Regions from separate parts of the Streptomyces sp. NPDC007905 genome, predicted to be linked through region 1. Evidence: riboswitches for the same ligand, from Rfam matches in the RefSeq annotation. Region 1 holds a riboswitch; each other region holds the start of a gene.
The links. A riboswitch is a leader RNA that binds a small molecule or an ion and turns the genes downstream of it on or off. The one in region 1 is predicted to bind thiamine pyrophosphate.
Positions count from the first base shown of each region.

Region 2: another riboswitch for thiamine pyrophosphate. It lies ahead of thiC (phosphomethylpyrimidine synthase ThiC); the one in region 1 lies ahead of ACFZDC_RS20670 (thiamine ABC transporter substrate-binding protein).
Region 3: another riboswitch for thiamine pyrophosphate. It lies ahead of thiO (glycine oxidase ThiO); the one in region 1 lies ahead of ACFZDC_RS20670 (thiamine ABC transporter substrate-binding protein).

Region 1 covers NZ_JBIBKS010000011.1:62,561-65,828, reverse strand. The annotation lists gene rlmN (23S rRNA (adenine(2503)-C(2))-methyltransferase RlmN) at 344-1,450, shown strand; TPP riboswitch at 1,474-1,581, shown strand; gene ACFZDC_RS20670 (thiamine ABC transporter substrate-binding protein) at 1,663-2,745, shown strand; gene ACFZDC_RS20665 (ABC transporter permease subunit) at 2,793-3,268, shown strand, end outside.
Region 2 covers NZ_JBIBKS010000002.1:143,511-146,778, reverse strand. The annotation lists gene ACFZDC_RS04315 (YibE/F family protein) at 1-1,326, opposite strand, end outside; TPP riboswitch at 1,398-1,571, shown strand; gene thiC (phosphomethylpyrimidine synthase ThiC) at 1,564-3,268, shown strand, end outside.
Region 3 covers NZ_JBIBKS010000020.1:157,548-160,815, forward strand. The annotation lists gene ACFZDC_RS31160 (Rv2175c family DNA-binding protein) at 1-256, opposite strand, end outside; gene ACFZDC_RS31165 (FAD-dependent oxidoreductase) at 322-1,554, opposite strand; gene ACFZDC_RS31170 (hypothetical protein) at 1,587-1,937, opposite strand; TPP riboswitch at 1,991-2,102, shown strand; gene thiO (glycine oxidase ThiO) at 2,100-3,260, shown strand; gene thiS (sulfur carrier protein ThiS) at 3,257-3,268, shown strand, end outside.

The DNA of each region.
Region 1 (3,268 bases):
GTCGCTTGTCACGAGGCGGCTGTATCGAGTGGTCGGGCGGTGCGCAAGATCCGCGGCGCCCTGTCCGCCGGCCTCTCCGCCCCAGCCGCTCCGCCTGGTCCATGGCTGCGCTGACGACCAGCGTCACAGGCCATTGGCCTTCCCACCGGCGCCCCGGTCACTGTTACGAGAAGGGGCCAAGCGGACACCGTCGAGCACATGGGCAGGGAGAATGGCCCCATCGGCTGGGCCGTCTGTGGGCCGTCCGCGGGCGATCAGTGACGACCGGTGACGGCCAGGAATGACAGTCGGCCGAAGCGTGAGCCGCAGGTCACCCAAGTGGATCTGCGACACTGGTACCACCATGCCCAAGCCCGGAGAACTCACTTTCGTCGCCCCGCGCGGAGCCAAGAAGCCGCCGCGGCATCTCGCCGACCTCACGCCCGCCGAGCGCAAGGACGCCGTGGCCGAGATCGGTGAGAAGCCGTTCCGTGCCAAGCAGCTCTCGCAGCACTACTTCGCGCGGTACGCGCACGACCCCGAGCAGTGGACCGACATCCCGGCCGGCTCGCGGGACAGGCTGCGCGAGGCGCTGCTGCCGGAGCTGATGACCGTCGTACGGCATCTGTCGACCGACCAGGGGACGACGCGCAAGACGCTGTGGCGGCTGTTCGACGGGACGCTGGTCGAGTCCGTGCTGATGCGGTACCCGGACCGGGTCACCATGTGCATCAGCTCGCAGGCGGGGTGCGGGATGAACTGCCCGTTCTGCGCCACCGGACAGGCCGGTCTCGACCGGAATCTGTCCACCGCCGAGATCGTCCATCAGATCGTCGACGGTATGCGGGCCCTGCGGGACGGGGAGGTGCCCGGTGGACCGGCGCGGCTTTCCAACATCGTCTTCATGGGGATGGGGGAGCCGCTCGCCAACTACAAGCGGGTCGTGGGCGCCATTCGGGCGCTCACCGATCCCGCGCCGGACGGGCTCGGGCTCTCGCAGCGGGGCATCACCGTGTCGACGGTCGGGCTCGTGCCCGCCATTCACCGGCTCTCCGACGAGGGCTTCAAGTGCCGGCTCGCGATCTCCCTGCACGCGCCCGACGACGAGCTGCGCGACACCCTCGTCCCCGTGAACACGCGGTGGAAGGTGCGCGAGGTGCTGGACGCCGGGTTCGAGTACGTGGAGAAGTCCGGACGCCGGCTGTCCATCGAGTACGCGCTGATCCGTGACATCAACGACCAGGCCTGGCGCGGCGACCGGCTCGGGCGGCTACTCAAGGGCAAGCCCGTGCACGTCAACCTGATTCCGCTGAACCCGACGCCGGGGTCGCAGTGGACCGCGTCGCGGCCCGAGGACGAGAAGGCGTTCGTGGAGGCCATCGCCGCCCATGGTGTGCCTGTCACCGTCCGGGACACCCGGGGGCAGGAGATCGACGGGGCGTGTGGTCAGCTCGCGGCCACCGAGCGGTAATCTGACCACGTCCACATATCTTTATATTCCGACAGGGGAGCGCCACAGCGCTGAGAGTGCGGCAACCGGGCCGCAGACCCTCTGAACCTCGCCCAGGTCATTCTGGGTAGGAAGTTCGGTCACCACTCAAGCTGTTGCGCCCTGCCCGGGCCTCCCTCGCGGAGCCCGGGCAGGGCCGCGTCTCTTCCTGGCCAACCCCAGGAGGACATCCAGTGCACAACAAGACCTTCGTGGCCGCGGCGGTCGGGCTCGGCCTCGTCACCGTGTCCGCCCTGACCGGGTGCGGGTCGACGGACGCCAAGGGGTCCACGGACTCCAAGACCGTGACCCTGGTCAGCCACGACTCGTGGGCCGTCTCCAAGAAGGTACTCAAGGACTTCGAGAAGCAGTCCGGGTACAAGGTCAGGGTCCTCAAGAGCGGCGATGCCGGTCAGGCCGTCAACAAGGCGGTCCTGACCAAGGACAACCCGCAGGGCGACGTTTTCTTCGGCGTGGACAACACCCTGCTGTCCCGGGCCCTCGACAACGGTCTGTTCCAGCCGTACGAGGCGAAGGGGCTCGGCGCGGTCGGTGCCCAGTACCAGCTGGACCAGGGCAAGCACCGCGTCACGCCGATCGACTTCGGCGACATCTGCGTCAACTACGACAAGGCCTACTTCAGTGCGCACAAGCTGACGCCGCCGCAGACCTTCGCCGATCTGGCCAAGCCCGAGTACAAGAACCTCCTCGTCACCGAGAACGCCGCCACCTCCTCGCCGGGCCTCGGCTTCCTGCTCGGCAGCGCCGCGCAGTACGGCGACCACGGCTGGCCGGACTACTGGAAGAAGCTCAAGGCCAACGGCGTCAAGGTCGTCGACGGCTGGGAGCAGGCCTACTACCAGGAGTTCTCCGGCTCATCCGAGGGCAAGAAGGCGGGCGGCGACCGGCCGCTCGTGGTGTCGTACGCCTCCTCCCCGCCCGCCGAGGTGATCTACGCCAAGAAGCGGCCCAGCACCGCCCCGACCGGCGTGGCGACCGGTACCTGCTTCCGGCAGATCGAGTTCGCCGGGCTGCTGAGCAACGCGCAGAACACCAAGGGCGGCAAGGCGTTCATCGACTTCCTGCTCTCCAAGGAGTTCCAGCAGGACATGCCGTTGAAAATGTTCGTGTACCCGGTGGTGAAGGGCGCCGCGGTGCCCGCCGAGTTCACCAAGTACGGGCCGGTGGCCAAGAACCCCGAGACCATGGCCCCCGGCAAGATCGCCGCCAACCGTGATCAGTGGGTCAAGTCGTGGACGTCGCTCGTACTGAAGTAGCCCCCCGCAAGGGCGGCCGCACGGGGAGCGCGGCGCGGCTCGGGCTCATGGCCCTGCCCGTCGCGTTCTTCGCGGTGTTCTTCGCCTGGCCGGTAGCCGCGATCGTCGCGCGCGGGCTGAAGGTGGACGGCGCCTGGCAGTTCGGGCGGATGGCGGACATCGTCACACAGCCGGACATCCGGCACGTGCTGTGGTTCACCACCTGGCAGGCCCTCGCCTCCACCGTGCTCACCCTGGTGTTCGCGCTGCCCGCCGCCTACGTCTTCGCCCGCCTCGACTTCCCGGGCAAGCAGTTGCTGCGGGCTGTCGTCACGGTCCCGTTCGTGCTGCCGACCGTCGTGGTCGGTGCGGCGTTCCTGGCGTTGGTCGGGCGCGGCGGGCTGCTGGACGAGCTGTGGGGCGTACGGCTGGACACCACGGTGTGGGCGATCCTGCTGGCGCACGTCTTCTTCAACTACGCGGTCGTCGTCCGTACGGTCGGCGGGCTGTGGGCCCAGCTCGACCCCCGGCAGGAGCAGGCCGC
Region 2 (3,268 bases), on a different contig from region 1:
GGCATAGGCGAGGACAAGGGTGTTGACCACCGAGGCGATGTGGTCACGGCCGATCCGGATGCCCGCCCGGTACAGCCCGCGCCAGCCCATCGCCGGATTGGCCTCGTGCAGTTCCCAGACCGCCGACGTCTGTGTCACCGTCACATCGTCCAGGACACCCAGTGAACCGATGATGACCCCGGCCAGCAGCAGACCGCTCATGTCGATCGACGGATACAGGCCGTGGATCAGACCCGTGTTGTCGTCCGTGTTGCCGGTGAGCACGGCCCAGTCGATGAACTCCGAGCCGAGGATGCCGATCAGCAGAAGGGAGCAGAGCGTGCCGAGCACCGCGACCGACGTACGGGCCGACAACCCATGGCACATGTAGAGCGCGATGAGCATGATGGCGCTTGCCCCGACGACGGCCACCAGCAGCGGATTCGATCCCTGCAGGATCGCCGGCAGGATGAACAGAGTGAGCACCAGGAAGCTCACGGCCAGTGCGACCAGCGCCATGACACCGCGCAGCCGGCCCACCACCACGACGGCGAGCGCGAAGATCCCCGCCAGCAGTGCCATCGGGAACGTACGGTTCACATCGGTGACGGAGTACTGCAGGTCCTTGGGGGCCGAGGGCTCATAGGCGACCACGACCTTCTCGCCCCGGTGCAACTGCCGTGGCTGGTCCGGCTGCACGATCTCGGTGAACGTACGGCCCTGGTCCTTACCGGTGTCGACCCGGACCGTGGCCTTCTTGCAGCTGCCCTTCGCCTCCTGCTGCGCCGAGTTGCCCTCGGCGGTGGAGATGTCGCCGGTCGGGGTGTCCCCCGAGGCGTTCACCGACTTGCAGCTCACCTCGACCACCTTGGTGACCGTGGCCTGCTGCGTCTGGCGGTCGAAGCCGACGCCGGTGCGCTGGTGCGGCGGAGCTCCCCCGGGCCACAGCAGCACCAGGCCGACCACGACCGCTGCCGTGAACGGGATCAGGATCGCAGCGATGACCTTGCGTAGATGCTTCGAGACAGGCGCGGCGGGTCCATGGCTGTGACTGTGACCGTGCGCGTGGCCGCCGCCCGGACTCCGGTCTTGCGGATGGCCGTGGCCGTCGCCGGTACTGGAGTCGTGGGTGTGCCCGTGCCCCTGAGCATGCCCGGGGTCACGGCCGTTGCCCTGGCCAGGGTGCCCCGGCACGTGGGTATGGGCTGCACCACTGTTGTGGTGGGGGGCCTGCACCGGCCCACCCCCGGATGCGTGGCCGTCATGGCCGTGTCCACCGCCCTGTCCGGAGTCGCCACCGCGCGGCGGCTCGGGCGGTGGGTACGGGTACTGCTCCATCCTGGTCACCGCCCGATCATCGCAAGAACGGTAGAGGCCCTCTGTTCACCGCGCCCGAATTGACGCTAGCGTGGAGCCACCTTTGCACACGCGGGAGCTCGGAGCACCGGGCTGAGAGGGCGCTGACCTCCGTATTCGCGATGTTTCACGTGGAACGAGGTTTCACGGGACACATCGGCGGACGGAAACCGCTGCGTCGACCGCCGAACCTGTTACCGGGTAATGCCGGCGTAGGGAGTAGGTCTCATGACCAACAAGGACGCACGCACGCCTGCCTCCGTTCAGGACGAGACGTCCCAGGGGGCCGGGAAGTCCATCGGCTGGCACAAGGCGTACGTCGAGGGCACGCGCCCCGACCTGCGCGTGCCGGTCCGTCAGGTGCACCTCACCAACGGGCAGTCGGTCACGCTGTACGACACGTCGGGCCCGTACACCGATCCACTCGTCGAAACGGATGTCCGTAGGGGCCTGTCGCCGCTGCGGGAGAACTGGATCATCGCCCGCGGTGACACCGAGGAGTACGCGGGCCGCCCCGTCCGCCCCGAGGACGACGGGATCAAGCACACCTCGCCCCGCGGCGGGCTGCGCAACCTGGACGCGGTCTTCCCCGGGCGCCCGCGCCAGCCGCGCCGGGGCCGTGACGGCAACGCGGTCACGCAGCTCGCGTACGCACGCCGGGGCGAGGTCACGCCCGAGATGGAGTTCGTGGCCCTGCGGGAGAACGTTTCACCCGAGGTGGTCCGCGAGGAGATCGCGGCGGGCCGAGCGGTGCTTCCGGCCAACGTGAACCACCCGGAGATCGAGCCGATGATCATCGGCAAGCGGTTCCTGGTGAAGGTCAACGCCAACATCGGCAACTCCGCCGTCACGTCCTCCATCGAGGAGGAGGTCGAGAAGATGACCTGGGCGACCCGCTGGGGCGCCGACACGGTCATGGACCTCTCCACCGGTCGCAACATCCACACCACCCGAGAGTGGGTGCTGCGCAACTCCCCCGTACCCATCGGCACGGTGCCGCTCTACCAGGCGCTGGAGAAGGTCGACGGCAAGGCCGAGGAGCTGACCTGGGAGATCTACAAGGACACCGTCATCGAGCAGGCCGAGCAGGGCGTGGACTACATGACCGTCCACGCGGGCGTGCGCCTGCCGTACGTGCCGCTCACCGCCAACCGCAAGACCGGCATCGTCTCGCGCGGCGGCTCCATCATGGCCGCGTGGTGCCTGGCGCACCACAAGGAATCGTTCCTGTACGAGAACTTCGAGGAACTCTGCGAGATCCTCGCGGCCTACGACGTCACGTACTCGCTGGGTGACGGCCTCCGGCCCGGCTCGATCGCCGACGCCAATGACGAGGCGCAGTTCGCGGAGTTGCGCACGCTCGGGGAACTCAACCGGATCGCGAAGCGTTTCAACGTACAGACCATGATCGAGGGCCCGGGACACGTCCCGATGCACAAGATCAAGGAGAACATCGACCTTCAGCAGGAGATCTGCGATGAAGCTCCGTTCTATACGCTCGGCCCGCTGACGACGGACATCGCGCCGGCGTACGACCACATCACCTCCGGCATCGGCGCCGCGATGATCGCCTGGTGGGGTACGGCGATGCTCTGCTACGTCACGCCCAAGGAACACCTGGGTCTGCCCAACCGCGACGACGTCAAGACCGGCGTCATCACCTACAAGATCGCCGCCCATGCCGCCGATCTCGCCAAGGGGCACCCCGATGCGCAGGAGTGGGACGACGCGCTGTCCGACGCCCGCTTCGAGTTCCGGTGGGAGGACCAGTTCAACCTCGCCCTGGACCCCGACACGGCACGGGAGTTCCACGACGAGACGCTGCCGGCCGAGCCGGCCAAGACGGCCCACTTCTGCTCCATGTGCGGGCCGAAGTTCTGCAGCATGAAGATCTCGCAGGACATCCGCCGCGAACACGGCGGCAGCCGGGCCG
Region 3 (3,268 bases), on a different contig from region 1:
TCATCTCTTCGACCGTGAAGCCGTCGTCCCTCAGGAGCGTCAGGGTCCCGGTCAGGCCCTTGACGACCTTGTCCCCGTCGATGAAGGCGGCGGGGACGTGCAGCGCCCGGTTCTCACCTCGGCGTACGGCGATGAGCTGGCCCTCCTTGACCAGCTGCCTCACACGCGTCACCTCGACGCCGAACTTTTCGGCGATATCGGGGAGAGTGAGCCAGGCGGGGACGAGAGCATCAATCTTTGCGTCAATCTCGGTCACGGAAACTAGCCTGCCATCCCCCACTGACAGTCGGAAGTCAGGCCGGTCCACGCGGGAGGACGCGCCTAGCCGACGGTGGCTTCCTTCAGGGGCCGCGCCGGGTCGGTCAGGGCCTCGGGATCCATGCGCCGGCCGGTCTCGATCAGCCGCCGGCCCTGGGCCAGATCGCGCGGCCTGCCCACGGCCAGCAGAGCCACCAGCCGGTCCTCGCGCAGCCAGCAGACGGTCCAGGCCGGGCTCGCCGGGTCGCCGCGCCACACCATGCGGTCGGCCGCGGGGTGGTGGCCGGCGTACTGGACGAACCGGCCGAACTGCTCCGACCAGAAGTACGGCACCGGGTCGTAGGCCATGGGGATCTCGCCCAGGATGTTCGCGGCGACCGTGCGCGGGCCCTGCAGGGCGTTGTCCCAGTGGTGGACCAGAAGCCGGGCGCCGTAGCGGGCCGAGGGGAAGGAGGCGCAGTCGCCGACCGCGTACACGTCCTCGGCGGAGGTCCGCAGGTGGGCGTCGGCCACGACCTCGCCGTGCGCGCCCCGCTCGATGCCGGAACCGGCCAGCCAGCCGGTGGCCGGCCGGGCGCCGATGCCGACCACCACGGCGCCCGCGGGCAGCCGTGTGCCGTCGCCGAGCACCACCGTGCCGGGCTCGACGCGCTCCACGCGCGCGTGGGTGCGCAGCTCGGCGCCGCTGTCGGCGTACCAAACGGTCATCGGCGCGGCGACCTCGGCGGGCAGGGCGCCGGCCAGCGGCCGGTCGGCGGCCTCCACGACGGTCACGGCACAGCCGGCCTCGCGGGCGGCCGTGGCGAACTCGGCGCCGATCCAGCCGGCGCCGACGACCACGATGTCGTGCTGCCGGGCGAGCACGGGCCGCAGCCGTTCGGCGTCGTCCAGGGTGCGCAGCAGGTGCACGCCGGGCACGCCCTCGGCACCCGGCAGCCGGATCGGTTCGGCACCCGTGGCGAGCACCAGGACGTCGTACGGGACGGGTCCCGCCTCGGTGCCCAGCTCGTGGTCGCCGGGGCGCACGCCCAGCGCCTCGCAGCCGAGCCGCAGTTCGATACCGAGGGCCTCGAAGTCGATGTCGAAGGCTGAGCCCTCGGCCGTGCCGAGCAGCACGGCCTTGGACAGCGGCGGCCGGTCGTACGGCTGGTGGGGCTCGGCGCCGATCAGCGTGACGGTGCCCGTGAAGCCCTGCTCCCGCAGGGCGACCGCGGTCTGCACCCCGGCCATGCCCGCGCCGACGACGACCACGTGCCGTCCCTGTGACGTGCCCTGTTGCGGTGTCTGCTCGCTCACTCGATCACCATAGACAACTGACAAAACGTCAGTCAGGGGGCGTGCTCGGTGACCTGTTCCACAATGCTCGTCCCGGCGCCCGGCTGCGACTCCCACCGCCAGGCCTCCTCCACGCGCACCCGCCCGTCCGGCAGTTCCACGGCCGTCGCCACGCAGTGCCCCGAGGAGGTGGTGCCGTCCCGCTTGAGCTGCACGTAGCGGAAGTCCAGCCGGTCGCCCTCCCGGGTGCCGACCAGATGGCCGCGTACGACGTCGCCGCCGGCGTACTCGGCCCAGATCTCCCCGTCCTTCTCGTGGTACGCGAACCGGGTGCGCGTACCCACCTGACCTGGGGCCTGGTCCGCCACCGGGGCCAGGACCAGTCCGTCGAGCGAGCGGGTCATGGCCGGGGGCTCCCTTACAGGCGACGTACTCCGCGGGCTAGGGTGGCCACCGTACAAGCACTCGCGGGAGCCCGGACGCACCGGGCTGAGAGGGAGGCTGGCGGCCTCCGACCGTACGAACCTGATCCGGGTCATGCCGGCGAAGGGAGGGGCTGGACGCCCATGTCGTCACGTACACCCGACGTCCTCGTCATCGGGGGCGGAATCATCGGCCTGGTCACGGCCTGGCGTGCCGCGCAGCGGGGGCTCGCCACGGCCGTGGTGGACCCGGAGCCCGGTGGCGGGGCCGCGCGGGTCGCGGCGGGGATGCTGGCCGCGGTCACCGAACTGCACTACGGCGAGGAGACGCTGCTCGCCCTGAACATGGAATCCGCCCGCCGCTACCCGGACTTCGCGGCCGAGCTGACCGAGCTGACCGGACACGACCTCGGCTACCGGCGCAGCGGCACGCTCGCCGTCGCGCTCGACGCCGACGACCGCGCGCATCTGCGCGAACTGCACGCGCTGCAGCAGCGTTCGGGCCTGGAGTCGGAGTGGCTGTCGGGGCGGGACTGCCGGCGCCTGGAGCCCATGCTCGCGCCCGGTGTGCGCGGCGGGCTGCGGGTCGACGGCGACCACCAGATCGACCCGCGGCGGCTGGCGTCGGCCCTGGTGACCGCGTGCGAGCGGGCCGGGGTGGTGTTCCACCGGTCGTGGGCCGAGCGGCTCGACGTCGCGGGGGACCGGGCCGCCGGGATCACCACGGCGGACGGTACCGGGCTGGGCGCGGGTCAGGTGGTGCTGGCGGGCGGGAGCCTGAGCGGACGTCTGACGGGCGTCCCGGACGACGTGCTGCCTCCCGTACGGCCGGTGAAGGGACAGGTGCTGCGGCTGACCGTGCCGCGCCGGTACGCGCCCTTCCTGAGCCGCACCGTGCGGGCCGTGGTGCGCGGCAGCCAGGTCTACCTGGTGCCCCGGGAGAACGGTGAGCTGGTCGTCGGCGCGACCAGCGAGGAGCTGGGCTGGGACACGACGGTGACCGCGGGCGGCGTCTACGAGCTGCTGCGCGACGCCCATGAGCTGGTGCCGGGGATCACCGAGCTGCCCCTCACCGAGACCCGGGCGGGTCTGCGTCCCGGCTCCCCCGACAACGCGCCGCTGCTCGGCCCCTCCGGGCTCGACGGGCTGCTGCTGGCCACCGGGCACTACCGCAACGGGGTGCTGCTCACGCCGGTCACCGGGGACGTCATGGCCGAGCTGCTGGTCGGCGGTGAGCTGCCTCAGGAGGCCCGCCCGTTCACGCCGAAGCGCTTCGGCGCCGTACTCGTGGAGCAGCCGGCATGAACATCTCC